2 regions of the Paenibacillus sp. E222 genome follow, and region 2 is predicted to be linked to the other one. Evidence: a T-box and tRNA genes for the amino acid it is inferred to sense, from the RefSeq annotation. Region 2 holds a T-box; the other holds one or more tRNA genes.
What was found. The T-box of region 2 lies ahead of trpS (tryptophan--tRNA ligase). A T-box ahead of a tRNA ligase gene usually reads a tRNA of that ligase, here a tRNA-Trp.

Region 1 (14,532 bases), 2.0 Mb from region 2:
TCTAACCTGGTACCGTAATCCGGTGCGGGGACAGTGTCAGGTGGGCAGTTTGACTGGGGCGGTCGCCTCCTAAAGAGTAACGGAGGCGCCCAAAGGTTCCCTCAGAATGGTTGGAAATCATTCGAAGAGTGCAAAGGCATAAGGGAGCTTGACTGCGAGACCTACAAGTCGAGCAGGGACGAAAGTCGGGCTTAGTGATCCGGTGGTACCGCATGGAAGGGCCATCGCTCAACGGATAAAAGCTACCCTGGGGATAACAGGCTTATCTCCCCCAAGAGTCCACATCGACGGGGAGGTTTGGCACCTCGATGTCGGCTCATCGCATCCTGGGGCTGAAGTAGGTCCCAAGGGTTGGGCTGTTCGCCCATTAAAGCGGTACGCGAGCTGGGTTCAGAACGTCGTGAGACAGTTCGGTCCCTATCTGTCGTGGGCGTAGGAAATTTGAGAGGAGCTGTCCTTAGTACGAGAGGACCGGGATGGACGTACCGCTGGTGTACCAGTTGTTCCGCCAGGAGCACCGCTGGGTAGCTATGTACGGAAGGGATAAGCGCTGAAAGCATCTAAGCGTGAAGCCCCCCTCAAGATGAGATTTCCCAGTATGTAAGACCCCTTGAAGACGACGAGGTAGATAGGCTGGGGGTGGAAGTGCAGCAATGCATGGAGCTGACCAGTACTAATCGGTCGAGGGCTTATCCAAGATATGCAGGTTGTAAGTCGCAAATTTCGTTTCGGATCTAGTTTTCAGAGAATAATCTCTGAAGCATATTCCCTGATAGCTCAGTTGGTAGAGCACTCGACTGTTAATCGAGTTGTCACAGGTTCGAGCCCTGTTCGGGGAGCCATATGGAGAGGTGTCCGAGTTGGCCGAAGGAGCACGATTGGAAATCGTGTAGGCGCCACAAGCGTCTCGAGGGTTCGAATCCCTCTCTCTCCGCCATAGTAAGGCCCGTTGGTCAAGGGGTTAAGACACCTCCCTTTCACGGAGGTAACAGGGGTTCGAATCCCCTACGGGTCATATTTAACTTCAAAAAAGAAGTTGATTTTCACAGCAGTTTTATGATAAGATCATAAATGTGTTGTTCGGAGGCTTAGCTCAGCTGGGAGAGCATCTGCCTTACAAGCAGAGGGTCGGGGGTTCGAACCCCTCAGCCTCCACCATATAACTTTTATAACGACGCGGGGTGGAGCAGCCCGGTAGCTCGTCGGGCTCATAACCCGAAGGCCGCAGGTTCAAATCCTGCCCCCGCAATTGTTCTTTCTTTCAAGAAAGTGATCTGGAACCGTGGTGTAGTTGGCCTAACATGCCTGCCTGTCACGCAGGAGATCGCGGGTTCGAATCCCGTCGGTTCCGCCATTTAATCTTTACATGAGGAAGCTGTTCACTAAATCTGCTATATGGCACCGAACGCCCTAGATAAAGTGCAACGTTTCAGGATTAAACTTTATTTTGGCTCGGTAGCTCAGTCGGTAGAGCAGAGGACTGAAAATCCTCGTGTCGGCGGTTCGATTCCGTCCCGAGCCACCATTTATTACAACTTAATACGCCGGTGTAGCTCAACTGGTAGAGCAACTGACTTGTAATCAGTAGGTTGGGGGTTCAAGTCCTCTCGCCGGCACCACTTATGGAGGATTAGCGAAGTGGCCAAACGCATCAGACTGTAAATCTGCTCCCGTACGGGTTCGGTGGTTCGAATCCATCATCCTCCACCAGTTTTTAGGGGCATAGTTTAAAGGTAGAACAACGGTCTCCAAAACCGTTGGTGTGGGTTCAATTCCTGCTGCCCCTGCCAATTAACTTTTAAGAACATATTGTATTATGGCGATCGTGGCGAAGTGGTTAACGCACCGGTTTGTGGATCCGGCATTCGGGGGTTCAATTCCCCTCGATCGCCCCTTTGTTTTTTTTGGGGATTAGCCAAGCGGTAAGGCAACGGACTTTGACTCCGTCATGCATAGGTTCAAATCCTATATCCCCAGCCATTATGCGGACGTGGCTCAGCGGTAGAGCATCGCCTTGCCAAGGCGAGGGTCGCGGGTTCGATTCCCGTCGTCCGCTCCAAAATATGGCGCCATAGCCAAGTGGTAAGGCACAGCTCTGCAAAAGCTTTATCCCCAGTTCGAATCTGGGTGGCGCCTCCAGTATATTTTTTGTAAAAATATGATATGCCGGCGTGGCGGAATGGCAGACGCGCTCGACTCAAAATCGAGTGGGAAACCGTGGAGGTTCGAGTCCTCTCGCCGGTATTCAAGCAAGTAAGGAAAAGCTCATTAGATGCAAAATCTAATGAGCTTTTTTTATTTAGTGGATTAAAAGATGAAGTACGGCAGTTAAGCAACAAGGCTCCTGAATGGATTTCGTAGGTCACCACAACACCATTACTGCAAGGGAATCCAACATGATGTGCTTGGGCAAATGACATTCTGGTATCTCTAAACTGTAAGTACCGCTTTACCTGTAAGCTGGCAATCTATCAGATGCTGTGCAATTACTCAATTGCAATCCCTAATCTCTGCACTTGGATTATGGCTTATAGAAGGAGATGGAATTACTTTTGTTTACGTATTGACTCATAACTTGAATGAGTATATTGTAGATATATAAAGTCTCTAATATTGCCTCGTTTAATTATGGATATTGTAGCTCTTTTAAATTCATATAAAAGATGCTTATCAAAACAAAATAATATCCTTTTTTCGAAATTATATTTTATAAAAGAAATGGAGTGAAGCAACATGTCTGAAGAAAAACATGTATCCAAGCATTCTGAAATTCTATTTGATCTATCTGTATGGGAAGAAGCGTGGAGGAATCAGTCCACAACTTCAAAATACAATATGAAGAGCACGGCGTTTGACGCGACAGCAGCATTTGAACGATGGGCTAGAGAATATCATCAACAGTCGTTTACTGAAGAGGGAAAGAAGCGATCCGAACGCATCATAGGCTGGATTGAAAATCAGGGAGTGAGTTTTGACGGGGTATCGATATTAGACATTGGGGCAGCATCAGGCATCTTTACAATTCTTTTTGCAACCAAAGGAGCGAACGTTACAGCTGTAGAGCCCTCTGAACTTTTAGTTTCATTAATGAAGGAGACAATTCCTGTATCCCTTACATCCAGTATTGATATTGTTTCGGAACGATTCGAGGACATATCGATTCAGGATAAGGGTTGGGAGAAGAAATATGATTTTGCATTTGCATCCATGTGCCCGGCAATGTCGAATTGGGAAACGATTGAACAGGCCATCAGCACTGCCCGAAAGTATGTCTATATCAGCACGATAGCTGGACCGAGAGAGCACACACTAATAGATGAGCTTAAAGAGGTACTAGGTGTCTATCCATCATACAACGCGGGAGATATGGGGTATATACAACAGCTGCTGTACTTGAAAGATTATTCTTACACCACCTTAATCACTAAAGAAACAAGTTTCATTGAGATACCTGTTGAGGAAGTCGTCGATAAGCTTCAGGAATGGCTTACTACGCACGAACTACCAACGGATGAGGGTTCGCTTGCCCTGGCTGAACAATATATCAGAGACACTTACAAGGATGGTGTGGTTACATTTTCACGCGGAGGGAAGTTTGGTAAAATTCTGATTCAACTGGAGCAACCGAACATGAAAGTGGTACGTCCAAGAAAACAGTAGACCTGTTTCAGTAGTAATATTAATTTAGATGAAGTGTTAGGGGAGCAAAGGGAGCAGTTAAACTGCTCCCTTTTTTATGGTCAGATACAAAAAACTTATTCTTTGACTAAATAACAAACGTTCTTCTATAGATAGAAATAGTTATAACCCTCGTACTTTATCCCCAAAAGAGCCGCTTACTGTTTTATGGATAGATCAGGCTTCTGCTTACGCTCCCTATACTGTCCAGGCGTAATCCCTTCCCATTTTCGAAAAGAACGGATAAAGTTCTGCGGGTTGTTATAACGAAGCCGTGCGGCGATATCCTTGACCGTTAGCTCGCTTTCGTCGAGCCACTTTTTAGCTATACTAAAGCGGTACTTCGTCAGATACTCACTGAATGCACAGCCTGTCTCTTTGCGGAACACACTACTCAGATAGTTCGCATTGTAATGAAGTCTGGATGCGCATTCCTCCAACGTCAGATCTTTATCGTATTCTTGTTGAATGATGGCAATCATTTTCTCGGATATGTGCTGATATTGGGCGTACTGTCTTTCCTTCAGAATGAGAATGATCGGTATGATGATATGATTGTGAAACCATTGCTCAACCTCAGCTGCATACTGTAGAGCATGAAGTTCATTGAAAATAGATCCATGGCCTTTGGAGATCTGTCCCAGTCGTATACCGGATTCCTGCATCATCTGCAAAATATGTGTTAACAATCGGGTAAATGCTACCTGATATTCTTCCGGTGTACACTCCATGCCGAACAGCACTTCAAGCAACTGATGGAGATGAGATGAGGCTTGGGCTGCATCGGCATTTTGGATGGCCTGTATCAGCGTATACTCCAGTGATTCGGGATATGGCAGTGCCCAATGGGATGTACGATTATCAATCGCCTCAAATTGAAAGATGATGCCTGCTCCCAGTTTCATTCGATGCTTGAGCGCTTCACGGGCCTCCGTATAAGCTTGCGGGATCTGAAATAGCGAGGCGTGAGGCTGACTGAAGCCAATGCTTACTTGGAGACTAAGGATCTCACTGATCTGATGTTGTAGTTGTTCCGTTAACGTATGCAGATGTTGTGAAAAACGAACATGATCTTGCTCAGAGGTACCGATAATGGTAACGACAGCCTGATCATATACTATAGGAAGTAACTGTTGTTCGGCATAAACACTCTCCTCCAGTATGTTCTGAACGGCAAATAGCAACAGATCACGATCCTTGGCATGGTATTTGGTGTGATTCATAAGATCAGCCTGAACTGCAATGACGGCTATTTGTTGCCACTCTTGAAGCTGTGAACCATAACCATTCTCTCTGAGTGTGTCATGAAGAGTGGATGGAGCATTTTTGCCCAGTAGCAGGTTGATTAGAAAATGAGTGCGGATCTGCAACTTATATTGATTCAATTTGCTTTCAAGCTGGGATTGAGAAGCAGATAGCTGTGAAACGCCAGCTCTGATTTGCTCAAATTCATCCATATGAAGCGTAGAATTGGTTTCCAAGTTACCTCTGAATAAGCGTTTATCACCAAGTTGTACAAGCAGCCTCCGTATGGGTATAACCATTCTTCTCGAGCCTGCCCATGAGACCAAAAGTGAAAGCAGTAGCATAGCGACACTGATATACATGGTGTGCAGCCCAATCTGAACATACTCATGAGTAAGAATATTCGTAGGCGAAATGAGAATATATGTCCACCCTTTTAGAGAAGAATGCGTATAGGACAGCGAGTAACGGGTATCTGCAATACGTACCTCCCGTTGCCCTGAAGAGGCAGCAAATCCACGGATAGATAACAACTCGCTAAAATTGGAACCCGATTCGCTATCTTTTATTCCTGCTGCAGCCAATGGCTGACCAATATATTCGGGATCAGGGTGGACCATGATGCGATGTTCACGATTCAAAATGATTAGTCCGGCTGTAGAGCTGCCCGGTGAATCCTCTTCCAGTGGTTTTTGCAGTGAACATGCAGGAATTCCCGCAATCAGGGCAGCGTCAGAAGAAACATTTACATCGGGTATCGATCTGGCGAGTGCAATATGGTAGATGCAGCCTGAGTTCACTGGGCGCTCATTATTGTTAAACACAGATGATGGTGTAAGCTGCCAACCGGATGTGAGTGTGTTTGATAATAAGTCTTTCATAGGCAGCGCCATTGGAAAATCAGTATTCAGGTACAGGCCAGCATGATCGATGAGCCAATCCTGGGTCTGATTAACGAGCGTAATATCCATTAGAGGCTCCCATGATCTCATATTATTAAATTCGTTCTGTAGCTTCTCAGCAAACAAAGGCCCAGTGTCTTGGATCGATGATGATGAAGTTAGCGAACGGAGCGTGTCCGGTGACCGAACGGCCTGATCGAGCATATAGCTTACGGTTGCAAGTTTGTGCTCCACATTGGTTTGCATTTGGATTAGCAATTGTTTATTGGCTTGAGCACGATGCAGCTCTGATTGTTTTGAAGAATAGATAAAAGCGGCGATTCCCGTCAACAGAATGGGCAGGGTACTTAACAAGATTCCGAAGACTATCATTTTATGTAGATAGCTGAATGATCGCACAGGTCCACTCCTGACTTTTGGATTAGTAACACTTTCTATTTTAGTAAACGCTTACATGTAGAACAATCTAAATTTTGTTTATTTGGATAAAAAAGTAATAAAAATTCATGTGGAAATTAAGATTATGTAATCGTCTAAATCATATTAGAAGTCGTTATAGCTTTAATGGAAGGCATATTGGGAAACGTCAGTCGGGGGAGAACGTAGATAAGAGGTATGGACGTCATATTCACACTGGGGAATCGGCGTTGAAGAAGGGCAATAAGGGATATCTAAGGCTGTTACTCGGTACAGTGGTCAATGGTCTGATCCAGGGACAGTCAAAGGTCCAACCCGATCCCCGACCTGAGTCTAGGATGAAAAACCGTCCACGGTCTGTTTTGAAAAGTCGCCGTTTCCCCTAGAATAAGGACATAAGGTTAAACAAGAAACAAATGAACAAACAAACACACATACCAAAATTAATGAACCGAAAGGGTGGTGAACAACAATTATGAGATGGAATAAAGGAAATGGCTGGGCGATTGTACTGATTGCATTGGGTGCACTCCTCCTCTTCGGAAAGTTAACTCCTCTACTGGGACATTTAATGGGTTATCTGATTCCGATCCTGATGATTGCACTTGGATACTACGGAGTTAAACGAGGAAATGTACTGCTTGGATGGATTGTTCTCTTCATCGGTATCCTCTCATTGCTGGGTAAACTGGCCTGGCTGATCGGACCGATCATCGCGATCGGGTTAATCATCTTCGGATTCTCCATGTTGAGTAATAATCGCAGTCGTCGTGGCCGTTACTAAGCTTTCACGATCTTGAAAAGGAGGACAGAACAAAATGAGTGTATTTCGTCGAATGCGGGATATTACCGTAGCTACTTTAAACGAACATCTGGAGCAAAGTCAGGATCCAGTCAAACTGATTGATCAGTTTCTGGTCTCGACCCGCCAAGACATCGGTGAAGCCGAGAAGCTTCGTCATCAATATGCTAGCCATACCAGACAAATGAAACAACAAGCCGATCAGGCCGCAGGTATGGTACACAAACGGGAAGAACAAGCTTCCATGGCTCTGAAAGCAGGCGAGGAGCACTTAGCGAAACTTGCTTTGCAGGAGAAAATTCTCCATGAGGAAAAAATGGAACAATATAATGAATTGTACGCACAAAGCAATGCGGCTTTACAGGAACTGGACGAACAGATCGACCAACTGAAAGTGGAGTATCAAAATGTATACAGCAAACGCCAATATTACTACGCTCGTATGCAGACGATTCAGTTACAGCAACGAATGAATCAGAGAGGTCACTACAACGGTCAGAATGTACCCCGTATGTTCAACCGACTGGACGATCAGGTTTCGGATCTCGAATATGAGGCACAGAGTCTCCGGGATTTGCGGCGGATGAGTCAGGATGGGTCAGGAACGTCTGGCACCATGTCATCCTCTACGCTGGACAAGGAACTGGAACGGCTGAAACAAAAGCTGAACAATGACAGAAAGGAGTAGACACATGAATAAACTTTACCGCTCATCGCGCAATCGAATGCTGACAGGTTTGATCGGCGGCATCTCTGAAAATCTTGGATTTAGTTCCACGCTGCTGCGTATCATTTTCTTCATCAGTATTTTCGCTACGGGGGGTACATCATTGCTGATCTACTTCATCGCTGCATTGGTAGTGCCAAAAGAACCCTATCACGCTGATCCATACACTTATGGTGCTGATCACGTAAGAGGATACAAGTAAACGAAAGGAGTAAGCACATGAGCAAATTATATCGCTCAACGCGTGACCGGATGCTGACAGGATTATGTGGCGGGATATCCGAGTCGATCGGCATGGATTCAACCTTGCTGCGTATCATCTTCGTCATCAGTATCTTCGTAACTGGCGGCACGTCGTTGTTAATCTACTTCATCGCAGCACTGGTGGTGCCAAAAGAGCCATATCCACCTTATGATCCATACGGCTATGGTCCGGGCCCTGGCGCTGGTAGAGGATACAACAACTTTGATCACGAGCCGCCAAGAGGTCCTTTCCAAAACAACCGTAATCAAGGTCCTGGAAACTTCGGTCCTGGCCCAGGATACAACAGCAGACCTCAGTCTGGCCCACGTTCTTACGACAATAACGCCTACGGAGCAGGGGCACAGCAAGAAAGTGAACTTGATTCCATGATGAAAGATATTGAGAAAAAAGCATTGAAAAAAGAAGTTGAAGAGCTTCGCCAAAAATTATCTCGTTACGAGAAGGGAGAAAAGTAAAATGGGAGTATTTAAACGGATTAAGGATATGACTAAAGCGTCGGTAAACGATATGTTGGATAAAGTGGAAGACCCGATTGTAATGTTGAACCAGTACTTGCGTGACATGGAGGCTGAAATTCACGAGGCAGAGGTAACAGTTGCCAAACAAATGGCGAATGAGCGTCGCATGAAACAGCGTCTGGACGAAGCAGAGCGTACATCGGTACAACGTGAGTCTCAGGCAGAGGCTGCACTGGCTAATGGTCAGGAAGAAGTGGCCCGTAAATTGCTGGAAGAGAAAATCTACTTCGATCAAAAAATTACGGAATACAGAGAACTTCATGCTCAATCCGAAGCTCAAGCCAAAGATTTGCTGCAACAGCTGCATGACATGAAGGATGAGTTCTACAAAATGCGTAACAAACGTAATGAACTTGTATCCCGTGCACAAATGGCAAAAGCCAAAAAACAAATGTCCCAAATTAACAGCTTGCACTCCATCGAGAGTGGTGGCGCATCCCTTGGATTCCACCGCATGGAAGAGAAAATCATGCAAATGGAAGCGGAAGCTGATGTGATCCGCGCACCTTATCGTAACACACAATCTACGTACACTAATCCTGTAGATACAGAGAAGCAATTCAAAGTAGATCAACAGCTGCAAGCTCTGAAAAACAAAATCGGCAATGGTGCGAAGAATGAAACGGGCGGTACTTCAAAAGAATAACTGTTCGCTCAGCAGACAATATGATATTCTATAAATCGTGAATAAAGAACGGTTTCTAGAACAAAGGTTAAGCCATACAGGTGTTCAAAGCCTGATATGGCTTTTCCGTCGAATTGGGAAGATCAACTTACAGAGGAGGTGCGGCATAGATGAATAAGAAGGGTCAATGGCTTGCTGTTGTAATCATTGTCATCGGCATGCTGATGTTACTGAACCGAAGTATTAACCTGCTGACCGTCGCCGCACTGATTCTGTTAACGATAGGTATGGTACAAGTTCGTAAGGGTGACACACACAAAGGTTATCGCTTCCTAGGGATCGGTGCCGCTCTGTTGTTGCTTGATAATCTAATGATTGTATTTTTGATTGTACTGGCTTCACTCGCCTATTTTTATTCCAAAAACAAAAAGATTCATCTAGACGGGCATGTCATGCGCAAGCAAAATTTCATGGCTCGTTACTATTGGGATCAGGCTCCATGGACACTGCGTAGCATGAGCCTATGGCATGCCTTGGGTGAGGTTAACGCAGATCTGTCCCTCTCCATTCCGGAGGATAAACAAACGATTGTGCTTCTGCAAGGTATAATGGGAAATGTTCGTCTGACGCTGCCTGAAGATTATGGTGTTGAGATTGAGGCGACGGTACTCTTTGGACGGATAAGTGTTAATGGGGAACAGGATAGTGGCATGATGAACAAATTGGTATGGAGAACTCCTGGATATGAGTCCAGTGAACATAAAGCAAAATTTGTCATTTCTTATATTGTTGGCGACCTAAACATCAGTAATCCGTAATAAGTTAAATAGGTGTAGAAGGAGGAGACCCGGATGAAGACAAAACGACATACCGATATGGTAACCCGAAGTATGGGTGAAGGGATCCTCCTTGTTTTCATTGTGCTCATTGTAATCTTGTATGTATTGTATACATATGGTTATCTTGCTCCGTTTGCAGGGTGGAGGCATCTGATTCAATCGGGTCTGGCGTTACTGCTGCTCTTGGTCGGTATGGGTGCAGCCTTCGGCTTCTATCAGAGCTACCGGGTCAAACGAAGGCTTGAACTGTTGCGAGAAACGCTGCTGCAATGGGAAAAGGGGTCACTCTCACGTACTGTGCCGGATCTCGGCATTGATGATGTCGGCCGATTAAGTGAGCAGCTTGGACGCATCGGCAAAAAGTGGGAAGATCAGGTCTCTTCTCTGCAAAGGCTGTCTACGAATAACGCGCAGTTGGCTGAACAGGCCAGAATAACGGCCATTGTGGAGGAACGACAAAGGCTGGCACGAGAATTGCATGATGCGGTATCACAGCAGCTATTTGCCATTTCCATGACCGCAACAGCGGTTGGACGAAGAATGGAAAAGGATTTTGCACGTGCCCAGCGGCAGGTGGCCCTAATTGAAGAGATGGCGTCTGTAGCTCAGTCTGAGATGCGGGCGTTACTATTGCATTTGCGACCTGTCTATCTGGAGGGTAAACATCTCGAGCAAGGTTTGCGCGATCTTGTGATGGAGTTGAAAACAAAAGTACCTATGGACATCGTACTCGAAATGGATGAAGACATTCATTTGATCAAAGGCATTGAGAATCATCTGTTCCGTATCATTCAGGAAGCGATGTCTAATACATTACGTCATGCGAAGGCGGAAAAGATGGAGATTCGACTTCAGCGCCGGATGGATGCCATTCGGGTACTGATTCGCGATGATGGTCAGGGATTTGATCTTGACGATCAGAAACAGGCCTCGTACGGTCTGGCCAATATGCGTGAACGTGTGACTGAAATTGGAGGAGCCATTCAATTTGTAACGGCGCCAGGCAAAGGAACACGAATTGAGATTACAATACCTTTGATGAACGATGAAAGCGAGGAAGAACATGTCAATGGAGACGGGAATAGAAACGGAGACGGAAGCGGAAACGTCGATCAAAGTGTTGCTCGTGGATGATCATGAAATGGTACGTATTGGCCTCGCTGCGGTGCTGGATACCGAAGATGGCATTGAAGTGGTGGGGGAAGCGGGCAGCGGTGAGGAAGGCATTCGGCTGGCACAGGAGTATAAACCTGATGTTGTCCTGATGGATCTCGTTATGGAAGGAATGGACGGGATTGAAGCCACCCGGCAGCTGCTTAAAATGTATCCGGAATGCAAGGTCATTGTGCTGACCAGTTATCTGGATGATGAAAAAATGTATCCGGTTATTGAGGCAGGGGCATTCAGTTACCTGCTGAAAACATCCAGAGCCAATGAGGTGGCAGATGCAATACGTGCTGCCGCTCGGGGGCAATCGGTTCTGGAATCACAAGTGGCGTCCAAAATGATGAATCGTTTCCGACAGCCGCAGGCAGTGGCACCGGCTCATGATGAATTGACTGATCGGGAGATGGATGTACTTCGGTTAGTCGCTAAAGGCAAGTCGAACCAGGACATCGCAGATGACCTGATTATTGGGATCAAGACGGTCAAATTCCATGTCACAAACATACTAGCAAAATTGGGCGTGGATGACCGTACACAGGCAGCCATCTATGCTTATAAGAATGGACTTGCGGAATAGAAAAAGAAGCGTGTGATGGTTTAGGCATGCACTATTGGTTTGTTGAATAGATAAGTGAAGTTAAGAAATCGGGGGGAGCACAATTTGAAAGTTTGTTCTGCCCATAAGATGATATAAGGTCCGATCAGCCATGAAGATGGTGGATAGGGCTTTTTTTGTATGCCAAAAAGAAGTTTAGCAAATGAGTAATGGGGGCATGCTGTTGATAGATTCATAGAATGCAAGAAAGAGCGGAGGATTCGAATGTTAAATCGATGGATGACAGCAGGCATACTCGCATTGGCAATCATTATACTTATAGGCATGACTCATGTGTACGCTGAGAAGACGGAATCCGAAGCAGGCAAGCTGGAACAATTGATGAAGACCGCAGATACAGCAATCGATCATGTGGAGCGTTTAGTCATTAAATGGCAAGGCGAAGGCCGTGGAGATGCAAAAGAGCAGGCGGAGCTGCTCGCTCATCGGCTGGGATTACAGCAGCCTGAACGCGTTGTACAGACGGGGCATGATGTGTATCGCAGTGAGATGGCTGCTGATGCTCAGCATGCAGGCATTCTGGTCAATGTTGTCGTGACGGGGGAAAAGGAATACTACACGATCATCCAATTATCAGGCAATGAACATACGGACCAACGTTTATTGATCACATTACATGAACAAGTATCCAAGTTGCTTAACGATTCGGGAATGAAAGCAACTTGGAATTTCGCTGTGCAGGGCACAGGTGCAACTGAAGAAAGTGGCGCCAGCAGTCAATTGCAGCAAATCGAGGAACAGCTGTCTGGAGATATGAATATGCAAGCGATAGAACGTTATACGGATAACAGCACTGCCAGCGTGTCATATGAGGCATCGGATCTGCCCATAGCGATTAAGAGCGGTACGCATCTCTTGAACATGCAGCTTGCAGTCCATAAGGATGACGAAAAGGGGACTAATCGAGTTACAGTAGGTTTCCCGGTGATCACGATTGAATATTAATGCAATATTCAAGCAGATTTATAAGTCTGATCATGAATTTTTATAGATGAAATTTCCATGAAATGTGGAAAAATATTGATAACATTTCTCAGGAAAATTAGTGCAACCCCTGGGGCTTTTATGCTAAAATGGCATCACATCCAAGAAGGAAATTTGCTGGTAATTGACGGTTGTATGTTGCGTATATAACACCATTACATAGCTCGGGGAGAGTGTGGAGATATCTTCCCGGAAAGAAAGAGGAGCCCATGGTCGAAAAACAAATGCAAGATGAAGTGCAGACACCAGGTGCAGTATTTTTCATTTTTGGAGCAACGGGTGATTTGGCCCGCCGGAAGCTGTTTCCGGCGATCTACAGTCTCTACCGCGAAGGCAAGTTAGCCGAAGACTTTGCGGTTATTGGTGTAGCGCGTCGTCCGAGGTCACCAGAAGAATTCCGGGAAGATATCTATGAATCCATTAAGGAGTTCTGCCGCTATCCGGCGGGGGAACCCGAAGAGTGGAACGCTTTTGTCGAACATTTTGAGTATAAATCACTAGATATCAATAACGTGGACGGTTTCAAAGAATTACGTGAGCAGACAGAGAGTCTAGAAGCGAAGTTTAACACACCGGGTAACCGGCTGTTCTATCTGGCGCTGGCACCTGAGCTCTTCGGCAGCGTCTCCTATAGTTTGCGTGATGGTGGAATGCTGGAGAGCCGCGGGTGGAATCGACTTGTAATTGAGAAGCCATTTGGATATGATCTGCAATCTGCGGAGCATCTGAATGAGCAGATCCGTGAAGTATTCCGTGAGGAAGAGATTTATCGGATTGACCACTATCTTGGCAAGGAAATGGTGCAGAATATCGAAGTCATTCGCTTTGGTAATGCCTTTTTCGAGCCGCTTTGGAACAATAAACATATTGCCAACGTTCAGATTACTCTGGGTGAGACGGTTGGTGTGGAAGAACGTGGTGGATACTACGATCATTCGGGAGCATTGCGCGATATGGGACAGAACCATATGCTGCAGATGCTGACGATGATTGCCATGGAGCCGCCAAGCCGTCTATTCCCGGAGGACATTCGGGATGAGAAGGTTAAGGTACTGCGTTCTCTGCGTGCTTTTACCTCTAATGAAGAAGTAAGCACTAACGTTGTGCGCGGGCAGTATACGGAAGGGGAGTATCGTGGTAAGCAGCTTCCCGGTTATCGTCAGGAGGACAAGGTTGATCCTGAATCCAATACGGAGACTTACTTTGCCGCACGTGTATTTGTAGATAATTTCCGCTGGGCAGGTGTGCCATTCTATATTCGGACAGGCAAGCGCCTTCCGGTGAAAACGACCGAGATTGTGGTTGAATTCAAATCCATGCCGAGTAACGTTTATCTGGGGAAAAAGTATAAACTGGAGCCAAATTTGCTCGTCATTCGGGTAAACCCGATGGAAGGAATTTATATTAAAATCAATGCCAAGAAGCCGGGTTCAGACTCCGAGATTCAGCCGCTGGCGATGGACTTCTGTCAGAGCTGCATGATTGGAATCAACTCGCCGGAGGCGTATGAACGTCTGCTGCATGATGCAGCAGAAGGAGACTCCACCTACTTTACCCGTTGGGATGAAGTGGCTACAGCATGGTCCTTCGTTGACCGGATTGCGGCGGCTTGGGCGGAAAATCACGGAGAGCTGCACACGTATCCGGCAGGTACGTGGGGTCCTGAAGCAACAGGCAAACTGCTGGAGCAGGACGGCTTCCACTGGTGGCCGGTGAATGGTCAGGACGAAGACAGTGTCGTCTGGCA
Region 2 (14,532 bases):
TCCATTCTGAACCGCATAATACCCGGACTGGGGCACCGCGTAGACCAGATGCCGCTCCTCCAGCCACTCGTACGCGCGTATGGCTGTACTCACACTACATTGATATTGCTCAGCCAGAACACGTACAGCCGGCAGTTTGATGCCTTTATCCTGCCATTGTCCACTGTTTTGCTGCCGCAATTGGTCCTGAATCCATTCCTTCAGTGATTCGGCGATAATCTCGTATTTTCTCATTGGATTCTGCCTCTCCTCCGACTTCAGCATTGCCTTAAGTGTACCGGTACAGTAATCGTTTTTGTCTATTGTACCACTATTGGTCTGGCAGTATATTGAATAAGGTCAGATCGCACACATTGGAGGAAACCTTATGAACAATAGCCAAACTAGAACTTACGCATATGTAGCAGCTGTTTTATACGCAGCCATTATTGGCTTATCCTTTTTATTTGTCAAAATGACGGTGAGTGTCGCACATCCCATTGATGTACTTGCCCATCGTTTTGCTTTGTCATTGCTCGTAGTCAGCATCCCTGTCGTTTTTGGATGGATCAAGATCAAGCTAACCCTTCGAGATCTGTGGCGTATCATTCCGTTAGGACTGCTCTCTCCTGTTTTGTTCTTTGCCTTTCAGGCATTCGGGTTAGTCTCATCCAACTCATCGGAAGCAGGGATTATCCAGGCGATGGCCCCCGTATTCACACTTGTGTTGGCCTCTATCTTTCTAAAGGAACGCACATCCATACCGCAAAAACTGTTCCTGTTGTTGTCTGTGGCGGGTGTAATCTTTATTTTTATGATGAAAGGGAACGGGATGTCAGCAGGCAATTTTAAGGGTATTGCTTTACTGCTGCTCTCCACGGTGTGTTTTGCAGGTTATGGTGTATTGGCAAGACCCTTGGCGCAGAAATATAAACCGATGGAATTGACCTGGGTGACCCTGATGGTTGGATTTATCGTCTTCAACGCAGCTTCCCTGATTCGTCACGCATCGAGCGGAACCATGATGGATTATGTGAAGCCACTCGGAGATGCATCTTACCTGGGAGCACTGGCCTATCTGGCCGTCCTCTCCACCATGTTCTCCACGCTGCTGGCGAGTTATGCCCTGACTCATCTGGAAGCTTCCAAAATGAGTGTATTCAGTAATTTGTCCACACTCATCTCGATTGCTGGCGGAGCCTGGATATTGCATGAACCCGTTCATGGATACCACTTTGTTGGAGCGCTGCTGATCATCGCAGGTGTACTTGGCACCAATATGAGCGGAAGAAAACGTGGGCTGGTCAAACCAGATCAAGCGTGATACAATGTGAAAAATTGTAAACCGACGTTATCAACAATGATGAAGAGAAGTACACGTGATTAGATACCTCAGAGAGCCTGCGGATGGTGTGAGCAGGTGTATCGGTCATGTGGAAATGGGCTTCGGAGTTCCGAGTTGAACCCGTTCTGCCACCTAACTCAGGAGCGCGGATCGTCAGTAGGCAAGGCGGCATGTTCAGCCGTTATCCATGGACAGGATATCGATAAGTCATATGCGGAATTTCCGCATATATTCATCCGTATCCCTCAAGCGGGCCGCAACCAGCGGCCAATTAAGGTGGCACCGCGAAGTATAAGCTTCGTCCTTCTGTTCTGTTCCCGTCTGGGAAACAGGATGAAGGACGAGGCTTTTTTTGATTTAATTTCTTTATTAGTACAACTCAACATTTACACAAGAACGGAGAGGACAGAAATAACCTGAAGAAGCGGAGTGTTCGCCTTTATCCCCAGATTTTCACCTTTGTAAAAGTGTATCAAAAAATCAGGGGATAACAGCGATCGGAAGGTTGTTCTGTCATCGAAGTGACAAGTGTAAATAATCTTTAGTTCGACTGAGAAAGATGCAGGCTGAAAGGAGGTGATGGTCGTGGAAGACGGCTGGTGGCGTCAGCAATTAAGGATCGACAAATCACAACATCAAAGGAGAATGAACCATGAACAAGAACAAAGACATTATTTTAACCGGAGACCGGACAACCGGACAGCTTCATCTCGGCCATTACGTGGGCAGCCTGCGCAGTCGGGTGCAATTGCAGGATGAGTACAAAACGTATATTTTACTGGCTGATGTACAGGCGCTCACGACCCACTATGATCAACCGGGGCTGATTGCAGACAGCGTACATCAAGTGACACTTGATTATCTTGCCGTAGGTATCGATCCCAATAAAGCCACTCTGTTCATCCAGTCGATGATTCCGGAAATTGCCGAGCTGACTGTCATTTTCTCCATGTTTATCACGGTGAACAGTCTTCGGCATAATCCCACGATTAAAAACGAAGCGCTTGACCGTGGCTATAAAGACCTCTATTACGGATTTCTCGGTTATCCCGTCAGTCAGGCTGCGGATATTGCGTTCTGCAAAGCAACCCTTGTTCCGGCAGGTGAAGACCAGATCCCACATATCGAAACAGCGCGGAAACTGGTACGGCGGTTCAATGAATTATATGCGCCAGTTCTGCCTGAACCACGTATTCTGACCGGAGAACGGCTGGGCGGACTGGATGGCGTGGGCAAAATGAGCAAAAGCATGGGCAACGCCATTTCGTTGAATGCTCATCCTGATGATGTGTATGCCAAGCTGTCCAGAGCGAAAACCGATCCTGCCCGCATTCATCGTTCTGACCCGGGGCATCCGGATATTTGTCCGGTGTTTGCCTATCACCAGCTATTTCGAAAGGATGAAGCCGCTGAGATTCATGCGAGCTGCAGTGACGGCACCATTGGATGCAAGGACTGCAAGAAGATGGCGGGCAATGCAATTAACGAACTGCTCTCTCCTTTCCGTGAACGGCGAAATTACTATGAACAACGTGGGCATGAAGTGAAAGAAATCCTCGTGGAAGGCACACGTCAGGCCCGTCAGGCTGCACGTGAGACAATGCTTGAGGTTCGTGAAGCGATGGGAATACGTTATTTCGACTGACGGTATGAGAAGGCTTGTTCACGTTAACACTGCTGAGAACAGTATATTGGGAAAAGAGGTACCCTCAGCATGAAACCAACACAGCCTTCTTTTTTGCAAGCCATGATGTTAATGATGTTATCTGTCGGCCTGATCAGCCACGTCCTGATCATCCCTGCTCTTTTGTCTTCGGCCAAAAGAGATGCATGGATATCCGTTCTGTTGTCTGCAGGGCCCTATCTTATATTCACGCTGATGCTTGCGTATGTCTCTCGTTTTCTCCAGCACCAAACCCTGCATGAATGGCTGACTTCCCATCTTGGCAAGCCTCTTGGCATGCTGTTTCGGGTGGGAAACAGCCTCTTTTTTCTGTCCGTAATCTACTTCACTCTGCATGATACCACCACTTGGGCCAAAACCAATTACCTGACGGAGACACCCGTATTGGTTACAAGCATTGCCCTGATGACTCTTTGTGCCTATGCAGCCTATAAAGGTATACGTTCTCTGGCATTTACAGCAGGATTGATCCTGCCACTGGTTGTGCTGCTTGGCTTCTATGTCGCAATCGTTAATTCACAATACAAAGATTACAGTCGTCTGCTGCCTGTGCTTGAACATGGCTGGCACCCTGTGCTTCATGGTACAGTCTACAGCCTTTCAGGCATGTTTGAGCTGCTGTTCATCTGGTACTTGCAGCCCCACCTCTCCAAGCGGATACGTGTATGGCAATACCTGATGCTCGCGTTCATTATTCTTGGGCTGACCCTTGGCCCGCTCATTGGGGCGATCGTGGAATTCGATCCTTTTGAAGCTGCCAAAATGCGATATCCCGCCTTTGAAGAATGGCGAATTGCCTCCTTGGGCAAATATATTGCCCAGACCGATTTCTTTTCCATCTACCAGTGGCTGGCCGGTTCTTTTACCCGGATTAGTCTGGCCATGTATATTGTAGTAGAAATTTGGAATATTAAGAGCGCCTCCAGAAGGATCATATGTTGTGCCACTCTTGGCGTCTTATTTATTCTTTCCATGCTGTATCCTCTGGATGATATGACATTCGAAAAGCTGCTTGTCCAATACATATTCCCGTTCAATCTCATGTATCTGAGCGGACTAGCGGTGGTTGCAACAGCCGTTGCATACATCAGTTCACGCCATCAGAGGAGGAAACATCATGGAGCACCAAACGATTGACACCACGTCCCATGAAACACTGCTTGCCTCTTTCGAAGAGCAGTTCAATCCCTGCGCAGATGTTGTTATTCAGACCTTTCCTGCCAAAGATGAAACCGATATGTCGGTGATTATGATCTACTGCGACGGTTTGGTGGATGGCAAACAAATCAACCAGTTTATTATCCCACGTCTGGAACAGCATTCTCTGTTCATAGAAGAAGCACATCCCAAAGAATTGGGATTAACCTTGAATCCGGTGGATGATCTCAAAGATACAGAGAATTTAAATCTGTTGATTTTTAGCGGACAATTACTGCTCATTTTCGGAAATGGTGATCAGTCCTGCAGTCTGGATATCGCGAGTATACCAGGAAGAACTCCTGAGGAATCGGCGATCGAGTCCTCGATTAAAGGGCCTCGAGATGGGTTCACTGAAGAGCTGTCCGTGAATATCGGCCTCGTTCGCAAACGAATGAAAACCTCTTCCATGTGTTATGAGAAATATGTTAAAGGTGGCCGTACCCAGACCTCCATTGGTCTATTGTATGTCAAAGACATCATTAACCCGGATATTCTGAAAGAAGCACGCCAAAATCTCGACCAAATTGAAATCGATGGTCTTCTCGGTACCTCCATTATGGAACGTGCAATTATGGGGGGAATCCGCAGCATATTTCCGCTCACGGATAATACGGAGCGACCCGATTATGTTGTGGACTCCCTTTTAAATGGGCGATTTGCTGTTCTAATTGAAGGCTCACCGGTAGCCATTATCGCTCCAACCACTCTGTTTAATCAGCTAAAGTCGCCAGAAGACGAGAGCACCCCTTTTTTCATTGTTACTTTTGAGCGAATTTTGCGCATTTCCGGATTACTGATTGCCTGCTTCTTTCCTGCCTTTTATATCGGCCTGACCAGTTTCAATGTGGAACAGATCCCCCTGCCTCTGCTCGCAACCATTTCAGGTACCCGGGTGGGTCTACCTATGCCAGTAACGCTGGAAGCATTTCTAATGATATTTATGTTCGAGCTATTTAATGAAGCAGGCCGAAGGCTCCCACGTGCCTTGGGACAGACCGTCAGCGTGGTCGGTGGGCTTATTATCGGAGATGCAGCTATTCGAGCAGGAATTACTTCCCCCACGATCATTGTCACGGTGGCGATCTCGGTGATCTCCAGCTATATTTTGGTGAATACCGTGCTTAGTGGGGCTACGGCTCAAGTCCGGATAGGGATGCTGCTCATTTCTTCCATCCTTGGGTTATTCGGTTTCATCCTTGGACTGCTTGGTCTGCTGGTGCACCTCGTATCCTTGGAGTGTTATGGTGTCTCATACCTGTCACCCGTCTCTCCTTATATACCCGGCGACTTCACCCGAGCCGTATCCATGCCCCCATCCATGAAACGGACCAAGCGCCCAGCTGTACTCCATACCCAGGATTCCACTCGCCGGAGGAAACGCTCGTGACAAGATGGATGGCTAAAGTTAGCTTGTTAATAAGCTGCTTTATCCTGTTGACCGGGTGCTGGGATTCCAAAGAGGTTCAGAGCATTAACTTTATCACGGCTGTAGGGATAGATTATGTAGACAACCATTACGTTGCTTATGCTCAACTTATTGATTTCTCCAATATTGCCAAGCAGGAAGGACCCACTTCAAGGCAAGCAAGTGATATCTGGATCGGGCGGGGTAAGGGTTCTACGCTGAGTATGGCTATTGATGACCTGTATCAAACGTCTCAGCAACAAACGCTGTGGACCCATGTAAAAGCAATTGTTTTATCCAAAAATGTGTTGAATGGACGGCTGGAGGATGTCTTCAATACACTGTTGCATTCAGGCCAACTGAGATATACCCCATGGCTCTACGGTACAGAGCGTAACATTACAGATGTACTCGCTCCCTCTGCCCTGCTGAACCAATCTGCCCAGACCATCGAGCTGTTTGAACCGATGAAGCTGTATAAGCAACATTCCGGTTATGAACCCATCCGGCTTCATCAGCTCCTTGACGGATTCCGGGAGCCTGCTTCCGTTATTCTTTTGCCGTCCGTTACCAACCAGAACGAGACCTGGTATAACGGGGATAAAGCACCTCCGCTCATTAAAATGGATGGGTTTTACGTCATTACAAACGGTAAAAATCAAGGCAGGGTAACGGGCAAAGACGCTAATGGCACACGCTTCGTGAATTATGACCGCGTCTTTCAATATCCGTTGTACGTATACAGCAGCGGGAGCAAAACGCCGGAACTGACACTTAGGCTTAATAACCCAAAGACCAAGATTAAGGCGAGGAAAGAAGGAAACGGTGTAACATTCGACCTGGTTACGTCGGTTAAAAGCGCCATCATCGAGGATCATAACTCTCACCTTTCTCCTCAAGTTATGGAAAAAGAGGCGGAGAAACAGATTGAGTCCGAAATTCGCAATACGTTTGAGAAAACCAAATCACGCAAAATTGATTCCTACGGTTTTGTGGAATATCTCTATCGCCATGACCTCCCCCTGTGGAGACAAGAGGTATATAAACGGGCAAATCCACTTGAGCGGTTTAAACTCGGTAAGGTCGAGGTTCATGTGAAAATCCTCAATGCCAGTACGTATAAATACGATGAGTAAAGCAAAAAGACGATCAGCAGCCTGCAGTTCATGCAAGGTTACGGGTCGTCTTTTTATTTCATAATTCACATGTTATCCCAGTGGAAACGCCATAACACTCATGAGTGCCAGTTCAGGCTGCGTTGTATCCAGACGACTGTACTGGACGATAACAGGAACATTGCTGGAGACGGTAATAGCATAGGGTACTCCCGTAGGGATAAGTTGCTCACCCGATCTCAGCGACGCTGTCCGGATATGCTTTGTTCTCCGTGCAGGTACCTCGGCCAAGATATCTTCAAGCGGTTCTCTGTCTTCAAAGTAGATCGTTATTTGCAGCTCTGCATCCACTGTGCCTGTATTTAATACACAGATGCTCTCGTGACTCTCCAGCGAGCCCGAGCTGTCCGGTGGAATATAACCATCGGGGATCACCCAGTAGGTGTGACCTGTCACTTTGGGAGATGTTTTATGTGCTGAAGTGTTCGTCTGATCCTGTGCCATAACATAATTCCTCCTTTGCTAATGCAATAATTAGTTAAACGCACGGGAGTCTCGCGGGGCTGGCGCTCTGGCGGGCGGATCGGGCTGTGGGCCGCTGTTGGTTCGGGATTTCTTTTTCATTCCCCCTCAGCAGGGGAAATCCCGCTCCAAAGGCGGACGCTTCGCTCCCTCTGCTCCGATTCCGCCCTCCTTCGCTGCAACGCTCGCCATAGCTTTTTAAAGGCTTATTGCCTTCGCTATGCTCGCTGGGCAACTTAAAAAGCAACCTTGCTCGTTACTTCGTTAACTCGCTGAATAAAAGCAAGGCTAACTCGCGGGGCTGGCGCTCTGGCGGGCGGATCGGGCTGTGGGCCGCTGTTGGTTCGGGATTTCTTTTTCATTCCCCCTCAGCAGGGGAAATCCCGCTCCAAAGGCGGACGCTTCGCTCCCTCTGCTCCGATTCCGCCCTCCTCCGCTGCAACGCTCGCCTTGGCTTTTTAAAGGCTTATTGCCTTCGCTATGCTCGCTGGGCAACTTAAAAAGCAACCTTGCTCGTTACTTCGTTAACTCGCTGAATAAAAGCAAGGCTAACTCGCGAGGCAGACGCTTCGGCGGGAGAATCGGGCGGTGGGCCGCTGTTGGCTCGGGATTTCTTCTCATTTCCCCCTCAGCAGGGGAAATCCCGCTCCAAAGGCGGACGCTTCGCTCCCTCTGCTCCGATTCCGCCCTCCTCCGCTGCAACGCTCGCCTTGGCTTTTAAAGGCTTATTGCCTTCGCTATGCTCGCTGGGCAACTTTGGGGGATGCTCGTTACTTCATTGACTCGCTGAATAAAAAGGCGGATCGAGGAGCAGACGCTTCGATGGGCGGATCAGGCGGTGGGCCGCTGTTGGCTCGGGATTTCCTTTTCTTTCCCCCTCAGCAGGGGAAACCCCGCTCCAAAGGCGGACGCTTCGCTCCCTCTGCTCCGATTCCGCCCTCCTTCGCCCCTCACCTCAAGTACATTTGCAGCGGCTGCAGTCGCAGCTCGCGGATGGCTTCCGCCACCTGCATGGCGAGGCGACGGGCACCGCGCTCCTGAAAATGCGTGTTATCCTCCATGCCTGCAGGAAAGGTCACGTACTCACCCGGCAGCACCCACATAAAATCCTCCTTGCTGCCTTCAATACCCGCTTGCTCGAACAGAATGCGGCTTCGCTCAGCCAGATCGATCAGCGGCACCCCTTCCTCCTCCGCCAGCTCACGCACGGCGATGATATAATCGCCATGCGTGTCGGTTAATGTGCCTTCATCAGCGAAGTAGCGCCGGTGCACCGGCGTCACGAGCACCGGACAAGCCTTGGCTTCGCGGGCAGCATCGATATACTTTTTCAAATATTCCTTATATGTTGTGAAAGGCTCCGTTCCCCGGTCAGGGTCCGGCTTCTCATCGTTGTGTCCAAATTGAATAAACAGAAAATCTTCCGGTTTAATCGTCTCCAGAATGGCATCCAATCTGCCTTCATTGATAAAGCTCCGGGAGCTGCGCCCAGACTGGGCATGATTATCTACAGCAACATCATGTTTGAACTGTGCGGGTAACAGCTGGCCCCAGCCGCAGTATGGATATCCACTTTCCGGCTGATCCGTCACGGTAGAATCACCAGCGAGAAACACAGTCATCGTCTGATTGGCAAGTGTGATCTCCAATGCATTAATCCGTGGCGCAGGACCGGAGAAGGATAGTCGGAGCTTACCTCCACGAACCACAACCGAGAATCGAACCTCTGCACATTGCCCAGGAAGTGTACGAATGGTTGGCAGCATCAATCTGCCCTCTCCGGCTTTGACACGGGTGATCGTCTCCGCCAATTCATCCCCTGCAATTAACAAGACCTGATAGGTTCCATCGGGTACATCAACGATGAAAGATGCCTTAAGCGGAATGCAAAAGCCTGAACGTAATCGGGCAGACACATTGGCCTGCCCTTGTTTGCCGTTGTTTGCCCTACTGGAAACCGATCCTTCGTCTTCACTTATCCGTTGTTTCTCATACACAAGGGAGCCGGATTCAAAACCGTATTCTCCCTGTTCTTCATATGCAGTGCTGGCAGACACTTTCAAATAACCCTCAATCTCACCTGCACTGCCAGAGTCCGGTCCAAAATTGAACTTCCAATGGGTAACGGCCTCTTTATCGCCCTCTGCCGTTGCCTTAGAGACAACAGCCTGACTACCCTGGGCCTTATTCAATAGGAACAACCTCCTTATTCAACATGCTAATCCAGGTTTGAATCCAGTGGTTATCGTTTATCCTTTCAGTCCGCTGGTGCTCATGCCCTGTACAATTTGTTTCTGGAAAATAAAGAACACGGCTACAACCGGTACGAGACTCACAATGGACATCGCGAACATCGCTCCCCAGTTGGAGGCAGACTCACTGTCCAGGAACATTTTCAGCGCCATGGAGACCGTATATTTATCCGGCGAGTTCAGATACAGTACTGGTCCGAGCAAATCTTCCCATCTCCAGTAGAAGGAGAAGATCGCAGCCGTTGCGAGTGACGACTTGATGAGCGGCATAATAATCTGTACATACAGTCTGAACTTGTTACATCCATCAATGGTAGCCGCCTCATCCAGCTCTTTCGGAATTGTACGAATGAACTGAACCATCAGGAAGATAAAAAACGGCATCCCGAAGAACGTAGGTACAACAATCGGCAGAATGGTATTCAACCAGCCAAGCTTCGTGAAGATAATATATTGAGGTACGAGTACAACGTCATGCGGCAGCATCAGAGTCAACATCATCAGGGAGAACCAAAAGTTACGTCCTTTGAAATTGAGTCTGGCAAATCCAAAGGCGATCAGCGATGAGGATAACACGGCACCAATCGTAGAGATGACCACAATAACGAGCGAGTTGGTGATGTAATCCATAAACGGTCTTCCGCCTGCGCCTTTCCAGCCATCCGCGTAGTTACTCCAGATCCATTCCGTAGGGAACAAGGACTCGGCAGTTACGAAAATGGTACGACTTTCTTTGAATGAGCTGAAAAGCATCCATAGAACGGGATAAAGCATCAGGAGGGCCAAAGCTGCAACGAACAGGTGATAGATGGGCCATTTCACATTTCTCCAAACCATCGTTACTTCCCTCCTTCAGATTCATAAAACACCCAGAACCTGGATGTCAGGAACACCGCGACTGTGAGTATACCGATCATAATAAGCATGATCCAGGCCATGGCCGAAGCATAACCCATGTTGTTAAACATAAATGCCTGACGGAACAGATAAAGCGAGTAAAGCATCGTACCGTCCATTGGACCGCCCTCGCCTTTAGAGATGATATATGCAGGTACAAAGGTCATAAATGCACCGATCGTTTGCATAATCAGGTTGAACAGAATGATTGGACTGAGTAGCGGTAAGGTGATACCAAAAAATTTACGCACCGGGTTGGCTCCATCCACACCTGCTGCTTCGTACATCTCGGGAGAGATATTTTTCAGACCAGCGAGGAAAATAAGCATGGAAGATCCAAACTGCCAAACAGATAACGAGATCAGCATAACCAGAGACGCATTCGGGTCACCAAACCAGCTGATAGGCCCGATTCCGATTGCCGTTAATGCACTGTTGATGACACCCTCATTACTGAAAAGGTTACGCCACATTATCGATACGGCCACACTACCACCGATAATGGACGGCAGGTAGTACAAGGTACGATACGTTCCGACCATACGAGATCCCGTATTCAGAATCATGGCTACGAAAAGCGCGAAGACCAGCCTTAGAGGGACACCAATAAACACATACAAGAACGTTACTTTAACCGAATTCCAGTACTTCGGATCATCAAAGAACATTTTGGTGTAGTTGTCCAGCCCTATCCACCGTGGAGAGGTGAACAGGTTATAACTCGTAAACGACATGTATAAGGATACAAACATCGGAATCAGCGTAAAGCCCAGAAAACCGATGATGAAAGGACTAATAAAAGCATACCCGGTCAGGTTTCTGCGCAACGATGAATATTGCCTCAACGGAACGAACCTCCTTTATTGATCTGCTTGCTTCCCGCAGCCTTGCTGCGAGTTACTGACGGGGAAAGGCCCTCGCGTTATGCGAGTAGCCCTATTCCCGTCCATCCCGGTAATGGGATGAGCAAGCGATCATTCAACTGTTATTTATTGTTGGCAAGAACCGCCTCGGCATTTTTGCGGAATGTCGCTGCTGCTTGTTCCGGTGTCACCTTACCAAAGTTCAGTTCCTCCACAACGTCCGCCAGAGAAGCAATGACTTCCGGGGAACCTACCGGTGGTGGTGGACTCATTGGTGAAGCCTTAGGCTCCATGGACGCTACGAAATCAAATACCTGTTTCGTTGCATCACTCAACTCAGGAGCGATTGCTTCCTTGATTTTGCCGGAGATCGGCACACCGCGCTCGCCTTTGATCAGTTTGTTCGCTTCCACGTCATTCACCCAGAAATCGATGAATTTGGCCGCTTCTTCCTTCACTTTTGAGTTCGATGTTACAGCCCAGTACATACTTGGCTGCATATAAAGTCCTTTTTCCATGTCAGGACCAGGCATTGGTGCAAACGCTAACGGACGGTTGGCTACCTGCTGCAAGGCCACAAACTGGTTGGACCATTGCCATACGCCAATTCCTTTTTCCTTGACCAGATCGGATTCCTCGATAATACCTTTTGTCTGGTTCGCCACATCCGGTGAAGGCGCTGCGCCCTGCTCGATCATCCGGCGCATGAGTCCGAAGAACTCAACGAATAGTTTGTCGTCATCATAGCCAAGACCGGTTCCTTCAGCATTGTAGAGGGACAATCCTTTGGTACGCAGGAAATAGTGGAAAAAGATATCCGGCGCTACGCCCCCATCCAAAAAGAGTCCTTTGGCAGCCGTTTGTTTGCCAAGCTCTTCATACGATTCCCAAGTCATGTTTTCGGGAATAGCATCCACACCCGCTTTTTTGAGCAGAGCAGGATCATACTGGAAACCCAGTACGTTAACACCAGCAGGTACCCCATATTGTTTGCTGTTGATAACGCCTGTGCTGATTACGTTCTCGGATACATCGTCCACTTTAATCTGGTTTCCGAGGTACGGGGACAGATCTTCGAGCTGTCCATTCTGTGCATATTGGCTGATGTAGGAAATATCCATCTGAACAATGTCTGGCAGTTGATTCGCTGCAGCTTGTGGAGCGAGTTTTTTCCAGTAGTCATCGAACGAAGCATATTCCACGTCAATTTTGACGTTCGGGTTTTTCTCTTTGTACAAGTCAATGACCTTCTGTGTATATTCGTGACGTGCATCCGATCCCCACCATGCGATACGAAGTGTTACCGAACCATCCGCAGATGTTTCGCCCGATCCTCCGCTGCTGCTGCATGCCGTTGTTAATACCAGCAATGCCGCCATCATCAGGAATATTGCCTTTTTCACCATGCCAATCTCCCCTTTTATGTTGAAATGGTTGTGTGAACGAGTTACCTTTTATTTTCTGATAACGCTTTCACGAACTTTATATTGTCATTTTCTCAAATGTCGGACCATAGTTGAATACACAAAACCGTCTTGTTGGTTCAAAAAACAGAGGAGGACAACTGCACCTCTATCAGCGCTGTTTGTCCCCCTCATATATCAACTCCATGTTCGTCAGTCAATTGTTATAAGCCAGTTCTACGAAATTCGGTAGGTGTCATGCCGGTCCACTTTTTGAACACCTGACTGAAATATTGTGAATTCCCTCCGAAGCCAAACAATTCGGCAAGCTCAAAAACCTTCACATCCCCGCCTCTGCGAATATGGTCGCAAGCACGCTCAATGCGTAAACGATTCACATAATTGGAGAAGTTTTCTCCCGTCACTTTTTTGAAAATCTTCCCGAGATAATCCGGATTCATATATAACATCTGATGGGCAACCCCGTTAAGAGAGAGATCAGCCTCGCCATAGTGTCGATCCACAATATCCATCATCTTCTCCACGGCAGAAGACTGACGGCTAATATGGTTTTTGTAATAACCGGAGGTTAACCGGGCTGCACTGCTGGCAACAAAGGATTTTAAGCCAGACAAGGTATCGATGTGGGGCAGCTCTGCCATCCGCTGGGTGAATTCCGTCGCCTCCTCAGGAGGACAGACATGAATCATTGCGGAATACAACTGCACCACATACGAACGAGTAATCCCAATTTCCAGCTGCTGACCGGACAAAAGCTCGAACAAGCGATCCACTTCAGCTGCAGCTTCTTCGGTATTGCCTGACTTAATCAACTGGCAGAGCTGCTCTGCATCTTGTTCAACATGTACACCGTCGCATTCGCCGGCCAGCTCCAGATCACTTTTGGTAATCAGCTTGCCTTCACCGATAAAAAAGCGGTGGTTCAGACATTGCAGTGCCTCACGGAACAGACGTCGGGACTGGATCATTCGATCTGCTTCACTGAGGGCAGCCGTAACTTCCAGTTTATATAGTCTGGTGAAAGCAGCCCGCACTTCCTCGATGCTCTTCTTCAGACCGACCGAATCGGCAGAGTCCCCCAGCAGAATTAACAGTTTGCCTTCAATGGTAGTGCTTAACAGAACATGGGGCAGCAGATCACTGGCAATATTTTTGATCGCAAATAAATGACTATAATCATGTTCATCTGCGATTCGGAACAGCAGCAGCCGAACTTCGTTATCCTCCAGCTCCAGGTCAAACAGCTCCTGATAATATTCCAAATCGACCGGACCATAGGTTTGGTTCGTCATAAACTCCAGCAGGAACTGCTCCTTCACATGTGGCAGCACCCGCTGCAGCCGCTGTTTCATCTCTCCGGCCACATGTTCCTTCACCTGGGCATCCTGGTGTTCCTGAAGCAACTCGGACAAGGCATCGTGAATCTGGTTCTCGTTACACGGTTTGAGTAGATAATGCTTTACTCCATATTGCATGGCCCGGCGAGCGTATTCGAACTCTTTGTAGCCAGACAACATGATGAAGCGGAGTCCAGGGTAAGCTTCGGATGCTTTTTCAATGAGTCCAAGACCATCAAGGCCTGGCATCGAAATATCCGTAATAATAATATCCGGTCTGGATTGACCGATTTTATCCAGCGCTTCAATACCGTTTCTCGCCGTATCCACCAGTTCCGTCCCCGCCGCAGCCCAATCCACGACTTGCGAAATTCCCTCCAGAATGACACGTTCATCATCTACGAGCATCACTTTGTACATCGTCATCGTCCTCTCTGATCCAAGGTATTCTGATCGATACTACGGTCCCTGATCCGGGATTGCTGCTCATGATCATTTCGCCTTCGTCG

Region 1: it encodes a tRNA-Trp, which carries the amino acid that the T-box ahead of trpS (tryptophan--tRNA ligase) is inferred to sense. The anticodon was not compared.

Annotation. Positions count from the first base shown of each region.
Region 1 is NZ_CP058552.1:2,399,494-2,414,025, forward strand. It holds rRNA gene HW560_RS10605 (23S ribosomal RNA) at 1-697, shown strand, start outside; tRNA gene HW560_RS10610 (tRNA-Asn) at 767-842, shown strand; tRNA gene HW560_RS10615 (tRNA-Ser) at 846-937, shown strand; tRNA gene HW560_RS10620 (tRNA-Glu) at 944-1,015, shown strand; tRNA gene HW560_RS10625 (tRNA-Val) at 1,083-1,158, shown strand; tRNA gene HW560_RS10630 (tRNA-Met) at 1,176-1,249, shown strand; tRNA gene HW560_RS10635 (tRNA-Asp) at 1,277-1,354, shown strand; tRNA gene HW560_RS10640 (tRNA-Phe) at 1,450-1,525, shown strand; tRNA gene HW560_RS10645 (tRNA-Thr) at 1,544-1,619, shown strand; tRNA gene HW560_RS10650 (tRNA-Tyr) at 1,625-1,710, shown strand; tRNA gene HW560_RS10655 (tRNA-Trp) at 1,717-1,790, shown strand; tRNA gene HW560_RS10660 (tRNA-His) at 1,820-1,892, shown strand; tRNA gene HW560_RS10665 (tRNA-Gln) at 1,906-1,980, shown strand; tRNA gene HW560_RS10670 (tRNA-Gly) at 1,985-2,059, shown strand; tRNA gene HW560_RS10675 (tRNA-Cys) at 2,066-2,139, shown strand; tRNA gene HW560_RS10680 (tRNA-Leu) at 2,166-2,244, shown strand; gene HW560_RS10685 (class I SAM-dependent methyltransferase) at 2,734-3,660, shown strand; gene HW560_RS10690 (PDC sensor domain-containing protein) at 3,837-6,224, opposite strand; gene HW560_RS10695 (LiaF transmembrane domain-containing protein) at 6,718-7,026, shown strand; gene HW560_RS10700 (PspA/IM30 family protein) at 7,061-7,732, shown strand; gene HW560_RS10705 (PspC domain-containing protein) at 7,737-7,973, shown strand; gene HW560_RS10710 (PspC domain-containing protein) at 7,991-8,491, shown strand; gene HW560_RS10715 (PspA/IM30 family protein) at 8,493-9,200, shown strand; gene liaF (cell wall-active antibiotics response protein LiaF) at 9,350-9,997, shown strand; gene HW560_RS10725 (sensor histidine kinase) at 10,031-11,152, shown strand; gene HW560_RS10730 (response regulator transcription factor) at 11,088-11,762, shown strand; gene HW560_RS10735 (YwmB family TATA-box binding protein) at 12,006-12,746, shown strand; gene zwf (glucose-6-phosphate dehydrogenase) at 12,995-14,532, shown strand, end outside.
Region 2 is NZ_CP058552.1:427,204-441,735, forward strand. It holds gene HW560_RS01825 (aminotransferase-like domain-containing protein) at 1-234, opposite strand, end outside; gene HW560_RS01830 (DMT family transporter) at 368-1,303, shown strand; T-box leader at 1,331-1,633, shown strand; gene trpS (tryptophan--tRNA ligase) at 1,977-2,969, shown strand; gene HW560_RS01840 (GerAB/ArcD/ProY family transporter) at 3,039-4,145, shown strand; gene HW560_RS01845 (spore germination protein) at 4,126-5,595, shown strand; gene HW560_RS01850 (Ger(x)C family spore germination protein) at 5,592-6,749, shown strand; gene HW560_RS01855 (sensory rhodopsin transducer) at 6,822-7,232, opposite strand; gene HW560_RS33635 (hypothetical protein) at 7,487-7,612, opposite strand; gene HW560_RS01860 (rhamnogalacturonan acetylesterase) at 8,201-9,325, opposite strand; gene HW560_RS01865 (carbohydrate ABC transporter permease) at 9,500-10,339, opposite strand; gene HW560_RS01870 (carbohydrate ABC transporter permease) at 10,342-11,244, opposite strand; gene HW560_RS01875 (ABC transporter substrate-binding protein) at 11,385-12,668, opposite strand; gene HW560_RS01880 (response regulator transcription factor) at 12,890-14,443, opposite strand; gene HW560_RS01885 (sensor histidine kinase) at 14,418-14,532, opposite strand, start outside.